4 regions of the Kaistia sp. MMO-174 genome follow, and region 2 is predicted to be linked to each of the others. Evidence: predicted binding sites of a transcription regulator. Region 2 holds the regulator's gene; each other region holds the start of a gene.
The links. Region 2 encodes LexA, which represses DNA repair genes until DNA is damaged. Its sites were predicted from a motif close to TGTTCNNNNTGTGTTCNG; they were not measured.

Region 1 (2,201 bases), on a different contig from region 2:
CCTCGCGCTCGGCGATCGCCTGGGCGCGCGCCGGCTTCCAGACGGACCGGAGCAGGCCCATCGCCGCTTCCGGTGTCTTCGCCATCGAATCGTCGAGGCGGAAATGCGCGAAGCTCGGGAAGCCCAGCAGCTTCGCCCGCTCGGCGCGCAGCTGCACGGTTTCGGCGATGATGGCGCGGTTGTCGGTCTTGCCGGCCTCGCCGCGCGCGATCCAGGCGGCGAACGCCTTCTCGCGCAGGTCGCGTCGGGCGGAAAACTGCAGGAACGGCTCGATCGACGAGCGAGACAGCGTGATTACATGCTTGCCGTCGAGGCCGCGATCCCTGGCCGCCTGGGCTGCCGCATCGCGCAGGAAGTCGGGCAGGCCGGCAAGGTCGGCCTCGCCCTCGAGCGTCAGGCTCCAGCTCTTCTCGTCGGCGAGCACGTTCTGGCCGAAATTGGTGCCGAGCGTCGCGAGCCTTTCGGCGATGGCGCCGAGGCGCGTCTTGGCTTCCGGCGATAGGCCCGCGCCGGCGCGCACGAAGCTGGTGTGATAGCGCTCCAGCACGCGCGCCTGCTCGGCGTCGAGGCCGGCATCGCCTGCCTTGAACAGCGTGTCGATGCGGTCGAACAGCCTGGCGTTCTGGTAGATGCCGTTGCTGTGGCGCGCCAGCACCGGGGCGAGATCGAGCTCGATCGTTTCGAGTTCGTCATTGGTGTGCGCGCCGGTCAGGTTGAAGAAGACGTTGGCGACCCGGTCGAGCGAGCGGCCGGCCCGCTCTATCGCCGCGATCGTGTTGTCGAAGGTCGGAGCCTCGGCATTGTCGGCGATATCAGCGATTTCGGCTTCGTGTTCGGCGATCGCCGCCTGGAAGGCGGGGGTGTAGTGGGCGGGTTCGATGGCGGCGAAGGGCGGGACGTCGAACGGCGTGTTCCAGGGCGCGAGAAGCGGATTTTCAGCGGTCATGCGGGCCTCGGTCAGAATGAGCTGGTCCAGACATGGAGGGTTTGCCGGCATGGTTCAAGCTTAATGCCGGCCGCATTCCTCTCTATAGGAGGGTGATCAACCTCTGTCCGATTCGAGTTCCGCCATGACTGCCTCCGATTTGCCCCGCCCTCGCATGCTCGTCATTGGCGACGTGATGACCGACGTCATCGTGCGTCCGGACGGGCCGCTGGTCGTCGGATCGGACCGGCGCGCCAAGATCGGCCTCTATCCGGGCGGCTCGGGCTGCAACCAGGCCGCCTGGCTGGCGCATTTCGGCATTCCGGTGGCGTTCGCCGGCCGGGTTGGCCGTCGTGATCTGGCCGAGCAGGAACAGGCGTTGCGCGATGCCGGCGTCGTGCCGGTTCTCGCCGCCGACGACGAGCGCACCACCGGCATGCTGATCGCCATTCTCTCGGACAATGCCGAGCGCAGCTTCCTGACCGACCGCGGCGCCAATGACGGTCTTTGCGCCGATGACCTGCCGTTCTCGATGCTGAACCAGCTCGATCTCGTGCATGTCTCGGGCTATGCGCTGTTCACGCCCGGCCCCCGCGCCGCCGTCATGGCGCTGATGGCGGTGGCGCGGGCCCGCGGCATTACCGTCACCGTCGACCCGGCCTCGGTCGGCTTCCTGGAGGAAGTCGGCCCGTCGAATTTCCTTGGCTGGACCAGCGACGCCTCGATCATTTTCCCGAATGCCGAGGAGGCCGCCTGCCTGACCGGCAGCCGCGACGCCGCCGAGCAGATCCGTTTTCTCACCGCCCGCTACGAGCTGGCCGTGATCAAGCGCGGCGCCGAGGGCGCCGAGGCGGCCAGCCGGTCGGTTCGCCTGAAGGCGGCGGCGCCCAGGGTCGAGGTCACCGATACCACGGGCGCCGGCGATGCGTTCCTCGCCGGCTTCCTGGCGGCTCGCCTGGCCGGCAAGGCGATCGATGTCTGCCTGCATCGCGGCGTCGAGGCGGGCGCGCAGGCGACGACCGTCCTCGGCGGCCGTCCCACAGCCGGCGACCCGCTGCCGCGCGTCTGGGGCGAGGTGTAGGGGCTCGGGGATTCGACGAGGTAGAGGCGGCACCTCACCTCTCCCACAGGGAGAGGTCGAAGCGAAGCTCCGGGTGAGGGGATGCGATGTCACAGGTTGGGCCTTAACCCCTCACCCGCCGCACTGCGTGCGTCGACCTCTCCCCATGGGAGAGGTGGCGCCCGCTCGCGTTGACCTAGCTCTCTACAAAACTCG
Region 2 (2,201 bases):
CGAAGCCGGCGTGCGCTCCCGGATCAGACGACTGATGGCCGAGTCCGGTCGCGTCGCCTGGGGTTTTCGCTTCCGGGAAATGTACACGCCGACGACCTATCGCATCGACGGCATCTGGGGGAAGAAGATCCGCTATTGCCTGTTCACGATGTTCGACCCGGCCGAGCGCACGGACACGGGGCTGCACGACCTCTGGTTTCCCAGGGACGGCGGCTTCCAGACAAGGCATTGCGACCTTGACCTGTATCATCTCAAGATGATTGCCCCCGCACGCCGTCTGGCGCGGCGCGACCTCTATAATTTCCTCGATCCGAACCGCGCCGACCAGCCGATCGGCTATGACTACCTGGCCGAGGAACGGGACGCCGCCTTCGAGACGATCCCGCGCAACCGCCTCTACCACCCTGCCCATGTCGACGATGGCGGCCTATGGATGCAGGATCTCGGCTCGCTCCGGAAACACCCGATCGGCGAATAGGATACGCCTGCGGCCACCTCCCACGCCGGGGTCGACAGCAGACGACGACGCCCCGCCACGCCGTGCCTAACCGCGTGGGCCACCCTAGTCGCGCGTCCCGCGCGAACCCGGCCGCGCATCGCAAGCCATCGCCTTGCAGAACACATGGGGAACAGCTATCCTGTTCGTGTTTTGTACCTTGGCGATTCTGTCGTCATCCCTGGCAAGATTGGCAGCGCGAGAACGAGATGCTCACCCGGAAGCAGTATGAACTCCTCATGTTCATCCAGGAGCGCCTCAAGGAAGCGGGCGTCCCTCCCTCCTTCGACGAAATGAAGGACGCGCTGGACCTGCGCTCCAAATCCGGCATCCACCGCCTGATCAAGGCGCTGGAAGAGCGCGGCTTCATTCGCCGCCTGCCCAACCGGGCCCGCGCGCTGGAGGTCGTCCGCCTGCCGGAGACGATGACGCCGGCGATGGCGCGGCCGAAAAAGCAGGCCTTCTCGCCCAGCGTGATCGAGGGCAGCCTGGGCAAGTCCCGTCCGGTGGAGGACGTGCACGAGGCCGGCGAGCCGGTGATCATCCCGGTCATGGGCCGGATCGCCGCCGGTGTGCCGATCTCGGCCATCCAGACCCAGAGCCATGTGATCGCCGTGCCGCCCGACATGCTGCGCGGCGGCGAGCATTTCGCCCTCGAGGTGCGTGGCGATTCGATGATCGAGGCCGGCATCCTCGACGGCGACACGGTGCTGATCCGCAAGAGCGACAATGCCGATTCCGGCGACATCGTCGTGGCGCTGGTCGACGAGGAGGAAGCGACACTGAAGCGGCTCCGCCGCAAGGGCGCTTCGATCGCGTTGGAGGCCGCCAACCCGGCCTATGAAACCCGAATCTTCGGACCGGACCGTGTCCGTATCCAGGGCAAGCTGGTCGGCCTGTTGCGCACCTACTGATCCGCCGGCTCCGCTTCATAGGCCGGCATCCAGGGGCGCCGCACCGGCGGGTAGGCGGCGCGGAGCTCGAAAGCGACGGCCGGGCGCGGCGCGGTTGCGGCTGTGGTTTCCGGGGCCGCGGCCGGTGGTTCGGGCGCGAGCACGTCCTCGTCGTCGGCATTTCGCTCGACGAGGTCGTAGCGTGACGGGCCGCGTCCCGATGCGAGCCCGACGAACTCACCATCGGCGCCAAGAATTGACGGCTTCTGAGCATCCAGTTTCGAGGAATCTGGCTTCGGCGCATTGGGCACCGTGGCTTGCGGCGCCGGGCCCGGGGATTCCTCCTTCTCCGCGAACGACAGTGCGATCGAGCCGGTGCGCGCCAGCACATGGCGGTCTATGACGGCGGCATGGCGGGCGCAGTTTTCGGGCGCGGCGAGAGGTGTCACCACCAGCGAGGCGCGCCGGCAATCCTCCTCGAAGGCCGATCGGTCGAGCGCCAGCGCCACCCGCCGGCCGTCGGGCAACAATCCCACGCAGCCCGACGCATCGCAGCCGCCCGCCTGAACCACGCCCGCCTCCCTGGCGTCGCGGCCGTCACCGTCCGAACGCAGCCATATCTCGCTGATGAAGCGGTCCGGATCGCCCGCGACGATGCGATAGGCGCCATCCTCGCCCCGGATCGCCAGCTGCTTTCCATCCGCGGCGACGAGGATGCCGGGCCGCGCCGGCATCAAGGCGAGTGCGGTGCCGAGCAACATCGGCAGGAGGCCCAATAGCCGCCAGCGCTCGTGCCAGAGCGCCAGCCAGAC
Region 3 (2,201 bases), 560 kb from region 2:
GACGAACTGGGGATTCTTGCCCATCCAATCCTCGGCCATGGCAAGCGCCGTGCGGCGCTCCGTCTCGGTCGCGACCGAGAAGGCCTGCTCCTGCAGCTTCATGATCCAGGGATCGGTGGTGCCGGAGCGATCGCGGGCAATGGTCAGGAACATGAGCCCGACGACCGGCTGGCGCTTGACGCCGTCGCCCTCGAACAGCATGTGGCCGAGCAGCGCCTGGGCGCCGACATTGCCCTTGTCGGCCGAGAGCTTGGCCCAGCGGGCCGCCTGGCGCGGATCGCGATCGCCGTCCTCGCCGTCATAGTACATGCGGGCGAGGTTGAGCTGGGCGTCCGAGTCGCCGAAATACGAGGCGGCGTAGGAGAACATCTGCCGGGCGCGGCTGAAATCCGGCTGGATCGAAGAATTGGGAATGCCGTCGCGATAGTAGGAACCGAGCGCCACGAAGGCGTTCGACACGAAGCGGGCGGACGGCGCGTCGGGATTGTCGTCGGCATGGGCGTCGGCAATCTCGCTGAACAGCTCGAACGCCTTCATATCGTCCTTGGTCAGGCCGTCGCCTTCGGCATACATGCGCCCGAGCTTCCACTGCGCGACGGCGTGGCCCTTGTCGGCCGCATAAGTCAGCGCCTCGACCGCGGTCGACTTGTCGCCTTGCTTGTAGGCGTTGAAGCCGAAGCGGAACGCCTCGCCCGGCGAGGCGTTGCGGTCCAGCGTCCTGGCGTCGAGCGCCAGCGCCTGCCCCGACCAAGAACCAAGGCCGGCGAGCACGCTGATGCAGAAGAGGGCGGCGCCGCCGAGCGCGTTACACATTCGCATTGTACGCCACACATTCCTGACGCTCGCGCCCACCGGCGGCCGCTTGGCCGCCAGGGTCGTCGAAGCGAAGTTCCCAGCTTGATCCGCGACAGCGCGGAGATTTCGATTTCCCGAAATATGGAATTGGTTTCGGGCGAATCCGAGGCCGATACAGGCGCGTTCTACTATTCGCGCCATCACAGCTACGTGTGCCCTTGAAGACCAACGAGAATTTTTACCGACAATACGCAAGGTTTGTCCTATCCGCCCCCGGATGAAGAGGACGGTCGTTCGACTTTATGGCTGAAAGGCGGCAATTGGGGCCGCTGGCCGTCCCCGCCGGCGGGTTGGTTTCAGACTGTTGCCAGACCGCAACATGGAATCGTGAGGCCCCGGCCAGACTCGCAAAACGCGAATCTTCTCACCACCTTGGCTGCCATCGGCCGAAGCATCGCGGCGAGCCGGTGCCCAGTCGAACAAATGAGGAACACACTCGCGCCGGGTCCCGGGGCGTGGCAAAATTCGATCTTGATTCGCCGCCTCGACCGCGCCATTGAGCGACCTCACAGTTACGGATGACCATGGCAGAGACCGACGACCTTTTCGGATCCGGTGCAACCGCACGAGCGATCAAGCCCGAAGCCGCACCGCGCGAAGCCCCCGCCGCCCGGCGCGCCGCCGCGCCCGCGCCGCCCTCCGAAACCAGCTATTCGGCCGCCGACATCGAGGTTCTCGAAGGACTCGAGCCGGTGCGCCGCCGCCCCGGCATGTATATTGGCGGCACCGACGAGAAGGCGCTGCACCATCTCTTCGCCGAGGTGATCGACAACTCGATGGACGAGGCCGTCGCCGGCCACGCGACCTTCATCGACGTCGAGCTCTCCGCCGATGGCAGCGTCACCGTGACCGACAATGGCCGCGGCATCCCGGTCGACCCGCATCCGAAGTTCAAGGACAAATCCGCGCTCGAAGTCATCATGACGACGCTGCATTCGGGCGGAAAGTTCGACTCGAAGGTATACGAGACCTCGGGCGGCCTGCATGGCGTCGGCATCTCGGTCGTCAACGCGCTGTCGGAATCGCTTGAAGTGGAAGTCGCGCGCGGCAAGCGCCTCTACCGCCAGACCTTCTCGCGCGGCCATGCGACCTCGAAGCTGGAGATGGTCGGCGAGGTCCATAACCGCCGCGGCACCCGCACCCGCTTCAAGCCGGACGAGCAGATCTTCGGCGTCGGCGCGCATTTCCGCCCCGAGCGGATCTTCGCCATGACCCGCTCGAAAGCCTATCTGTTCGGCGGTGTCGAGATCCGGTGGTCCTGCGCGCCGGAGCTGCTCAAGCCGGATGCGGCGACCCCGCCCACGGCGGTGTTCCACTTCCCGGCCGGCCTCAAGGATTTCCTGGCG
Region 4 (2,201 bases), on a different contig from region 2:
TCCGTTCATTCCGGTCCGTTTCGCCGTGCTTACCGTATCGGACACGCGCTCGCTTGAGGACGACAAGTCCGGCAAGACGCTCGCCGACCGGATCGAAGCCGCCGGCCACACCCTTTCCGAGCGGGCGATCGTCCCCGACGATATCGACGAGATCCGCACCATCGTCTCCTGCTGGATCAGCGATCCGGAGATCGACGTCGTCATCACCACGGGGGGCACCGGCTTCACCGGCCGGGACGTCACGCCCGAGGCGGTCGAGCCGCTGTTCGAGAAGCGTATGGACGGCTTCTCGGCAGTGTTCCATCGCATCAGCTACGACAAGATCGGCACGTCGACGATCCAGTCGCGCGCCACGGCGGGGCTCGCGAACTCGACCTTCATCTTCGCGATTCCGGGTTCGCCCGGTGCCTGCAAGGACGCCTGGGACGGCATCCTCAGCGTGCAGTTCGACTATCGCAGCCAGCCTTGCAACTTCGTCGAGATCATGCCGCGCCTGGACGAGCACCTGAAGCGCGGCAAGCTCCAGGCCTGATCAGGCCACCACGGTCCGCGATACGGCGCGCGAGCGCAGGAAGGAAAGGCGCCCGCGGCCGATGCGGCGGGCGAGATCGCGCTCGACATTGCCGGGCCGCGCGCGATGGCCACCGACGGCGCGATAGAGGCTCGCCGGCACCAGCAGACCCTCCTTGCGCGAGGGCGAGGCGAACAGGCGCGAGCGTACCGAGGCGCGAACCTCCGAAAGGCGCGCGCGCCAGCCGAAACCGGCATCGGCATGGCGGAAGGATGCAGCGCGATTGCCGCCCGCCCCCGACATCGCCAGTCGATCCATGAAGTCGCGCACCTCGCGCTGCCAGCCGGGCTCCAGCATGACGTCGGGCGAGAGAAAGAGCAGCCAGTCCGAGCGCGCCGCAGCCGCGCCCGCCGCGAGATCGGCGCCGCGATCGCCGGAACCGACGACGATCTTGCAGCCGGCCGCGTCGGCGACGGCAAGCGTCTCGTCCGTCGAGCGGGCGTCGACCACGATGACCTCGCGCACGGTGCCGTCGGCAGCCGCCGGCACGAGCGCCGCCAGCGCGTGGGCCAACGCCATTTCATCGTTCTGAGTGGAAAGGATCACGCTGATCATCGTTTCGATCTTAGACCGACTTTTTTGCGACTGCGAGACGAAACAGCAGAGACGTTGCGTCGCAAGATGCATTGTTCTTGTTTTGTTCCCTGTCGCGGCGTATGAGTCAGGGCATGTCGCTCGCCCGCTCCCTCCCCCCGCATCTCGACCCGCTGCTCATGCCCGCGGAGCCATCCCTGGCCGCGCCGATCGACCCTGACCGTCGGCGCGGCCGCGGCGCCCAGAGCAACAGCTCTGGGCGCTTCGAACGCTTCCAGTCGATCCCGTTCGACGACGGCTGGCAGACGCTGGACGAACTGCCGCCCTTCAAGACCGAGGTGATGCCGGAGAAAGCGCGCACCATCATCACCCGCAACGATTCACCGGATCTCGCCTTCGACCGGTCGATCAATCCCTATCGTGGCTGCGAGCATGGCTGCTCCTACTGCTTCGCCCGGCCAACGCACGCCTATATGGGCCTGTCGCCGGGGCTCGATTTCGAATCGAAGCTTTTCTACAAGCCCGACGCCGCCAAGCTGCTGGAAAAGGAGCTTTCGGATCCCGGCTACAAGCCGCGCACGATCGCCATCGGCACCAATACGGATCCCTACCAGCCGATCGAGCGCCAGCACAGGATGATGCGCGACATCCTCGAGGTGCTGGAGCGCTTCAACCACCCGGTCGGCATCGTCACCAAGTCGGCGCTGGTGCTGCGCGACGTCGACATTCTCGGTCGCATGGCCGAGCGCGGCCTCGCCAAGGTGGCGCTCTCGATCACCTCCCTCGACCGCAAGCTGGCGCGCGACATGGAGCCGAGGGCGGCGACGCCCGGCCGCCGGCTCGACGCGCTGCGCGGCCTTGCCGACGCCGGCGTCCCGGTAGGCGTGCTGGTCGCGCCCGTCATCCCGGCGCTGAACGATTCGGAAATCGAGCGCATCCTCGACGCGGCGGCGGCAGCCGGCGCCACCGAGGCGGGCTACGTGCTGCTGCGCCTGCCGCTCGAGGTCAGCGAGATCTTCAAGGAATGGCTGTTGCGGCACTATCCGGACCGCTTCCGTCATGTCCTCTCCGTGCTGCGCTCGATGCGCGGCGGCAA

Region 1: the regulator LexA is predicted to act here: its motif matches at 1,051-1,068, upstream of WFK98_RS20410 (carbohydrate kinase family protein).
Region 3: the regulator LexA is predicted to act here: its motif matches at 1,271-1,288, upstream of parE (DNA topoisomerase IV subunit B).
Region 4: the regulator LexA is predicted to act here: its motif matches at 1,199-1,216, upstream of WFK98_RS04055 (PA0069 family radical SAM protein).

Annotation. Positions count from the first base shown of each region.
Region 1 covers NZ_JBBCUO010000005.1:517,273-519,473, forward strand. Annotated here, with positions in the region: gene WFK98_RS20405 (M3 family metallopeptidase) at 1-946, opposite strand, end outside; gene WFK98_RS20410 (carbohydrate kinase family protein) at 1,071-2,006, shown strand; gene WFK98_RS20415 (N-acyl homoserine lactonase family protein) at 2,182-2,201, opposite strand, start outside.
Region 2 covers NZ_JBBCUO010000002.1:260,094-262,294, reverse strand. Annotated here, with positions in the region: gene WFK98_RS07195 (hypothetical protein) at 1-478, shown strand, start outside; gene lexA (transcriptional repressor LexA) at 706-1,410, shown strand; gene WFK98_RS07185 (ComEC/Rec2 family competence protein) at 1,404-2,201, opposite strand, start outside.
Region 3 covers NZ_JBBCUO010000002.1:824,423-826,623, forward strand. Annotated here, with positions in the region: gene WFK98_RS09870 (tetratricopeptide repeat protein) at 1-819, opposite strand, end outside; gene parE (DNA topoisomerase IV subunit B) at 1,380-2,201, shown strand, end outside.
Region 4 covers NZ_JBBCUO010000001.1:917,864-920,064, reverse strand. Annotated here, with positions in the region: gene moaB (molybdenum cofactor biosynthesis protein B) at 1-532, shown strand, start outside; gene WFK98_RS04060 (glycosyltransferase) at 533-1,126, opposite strand; gene WFK98_RS04055 (PA0069 family radical SAM protein) at 1,228-2,201, shown strand, end outside.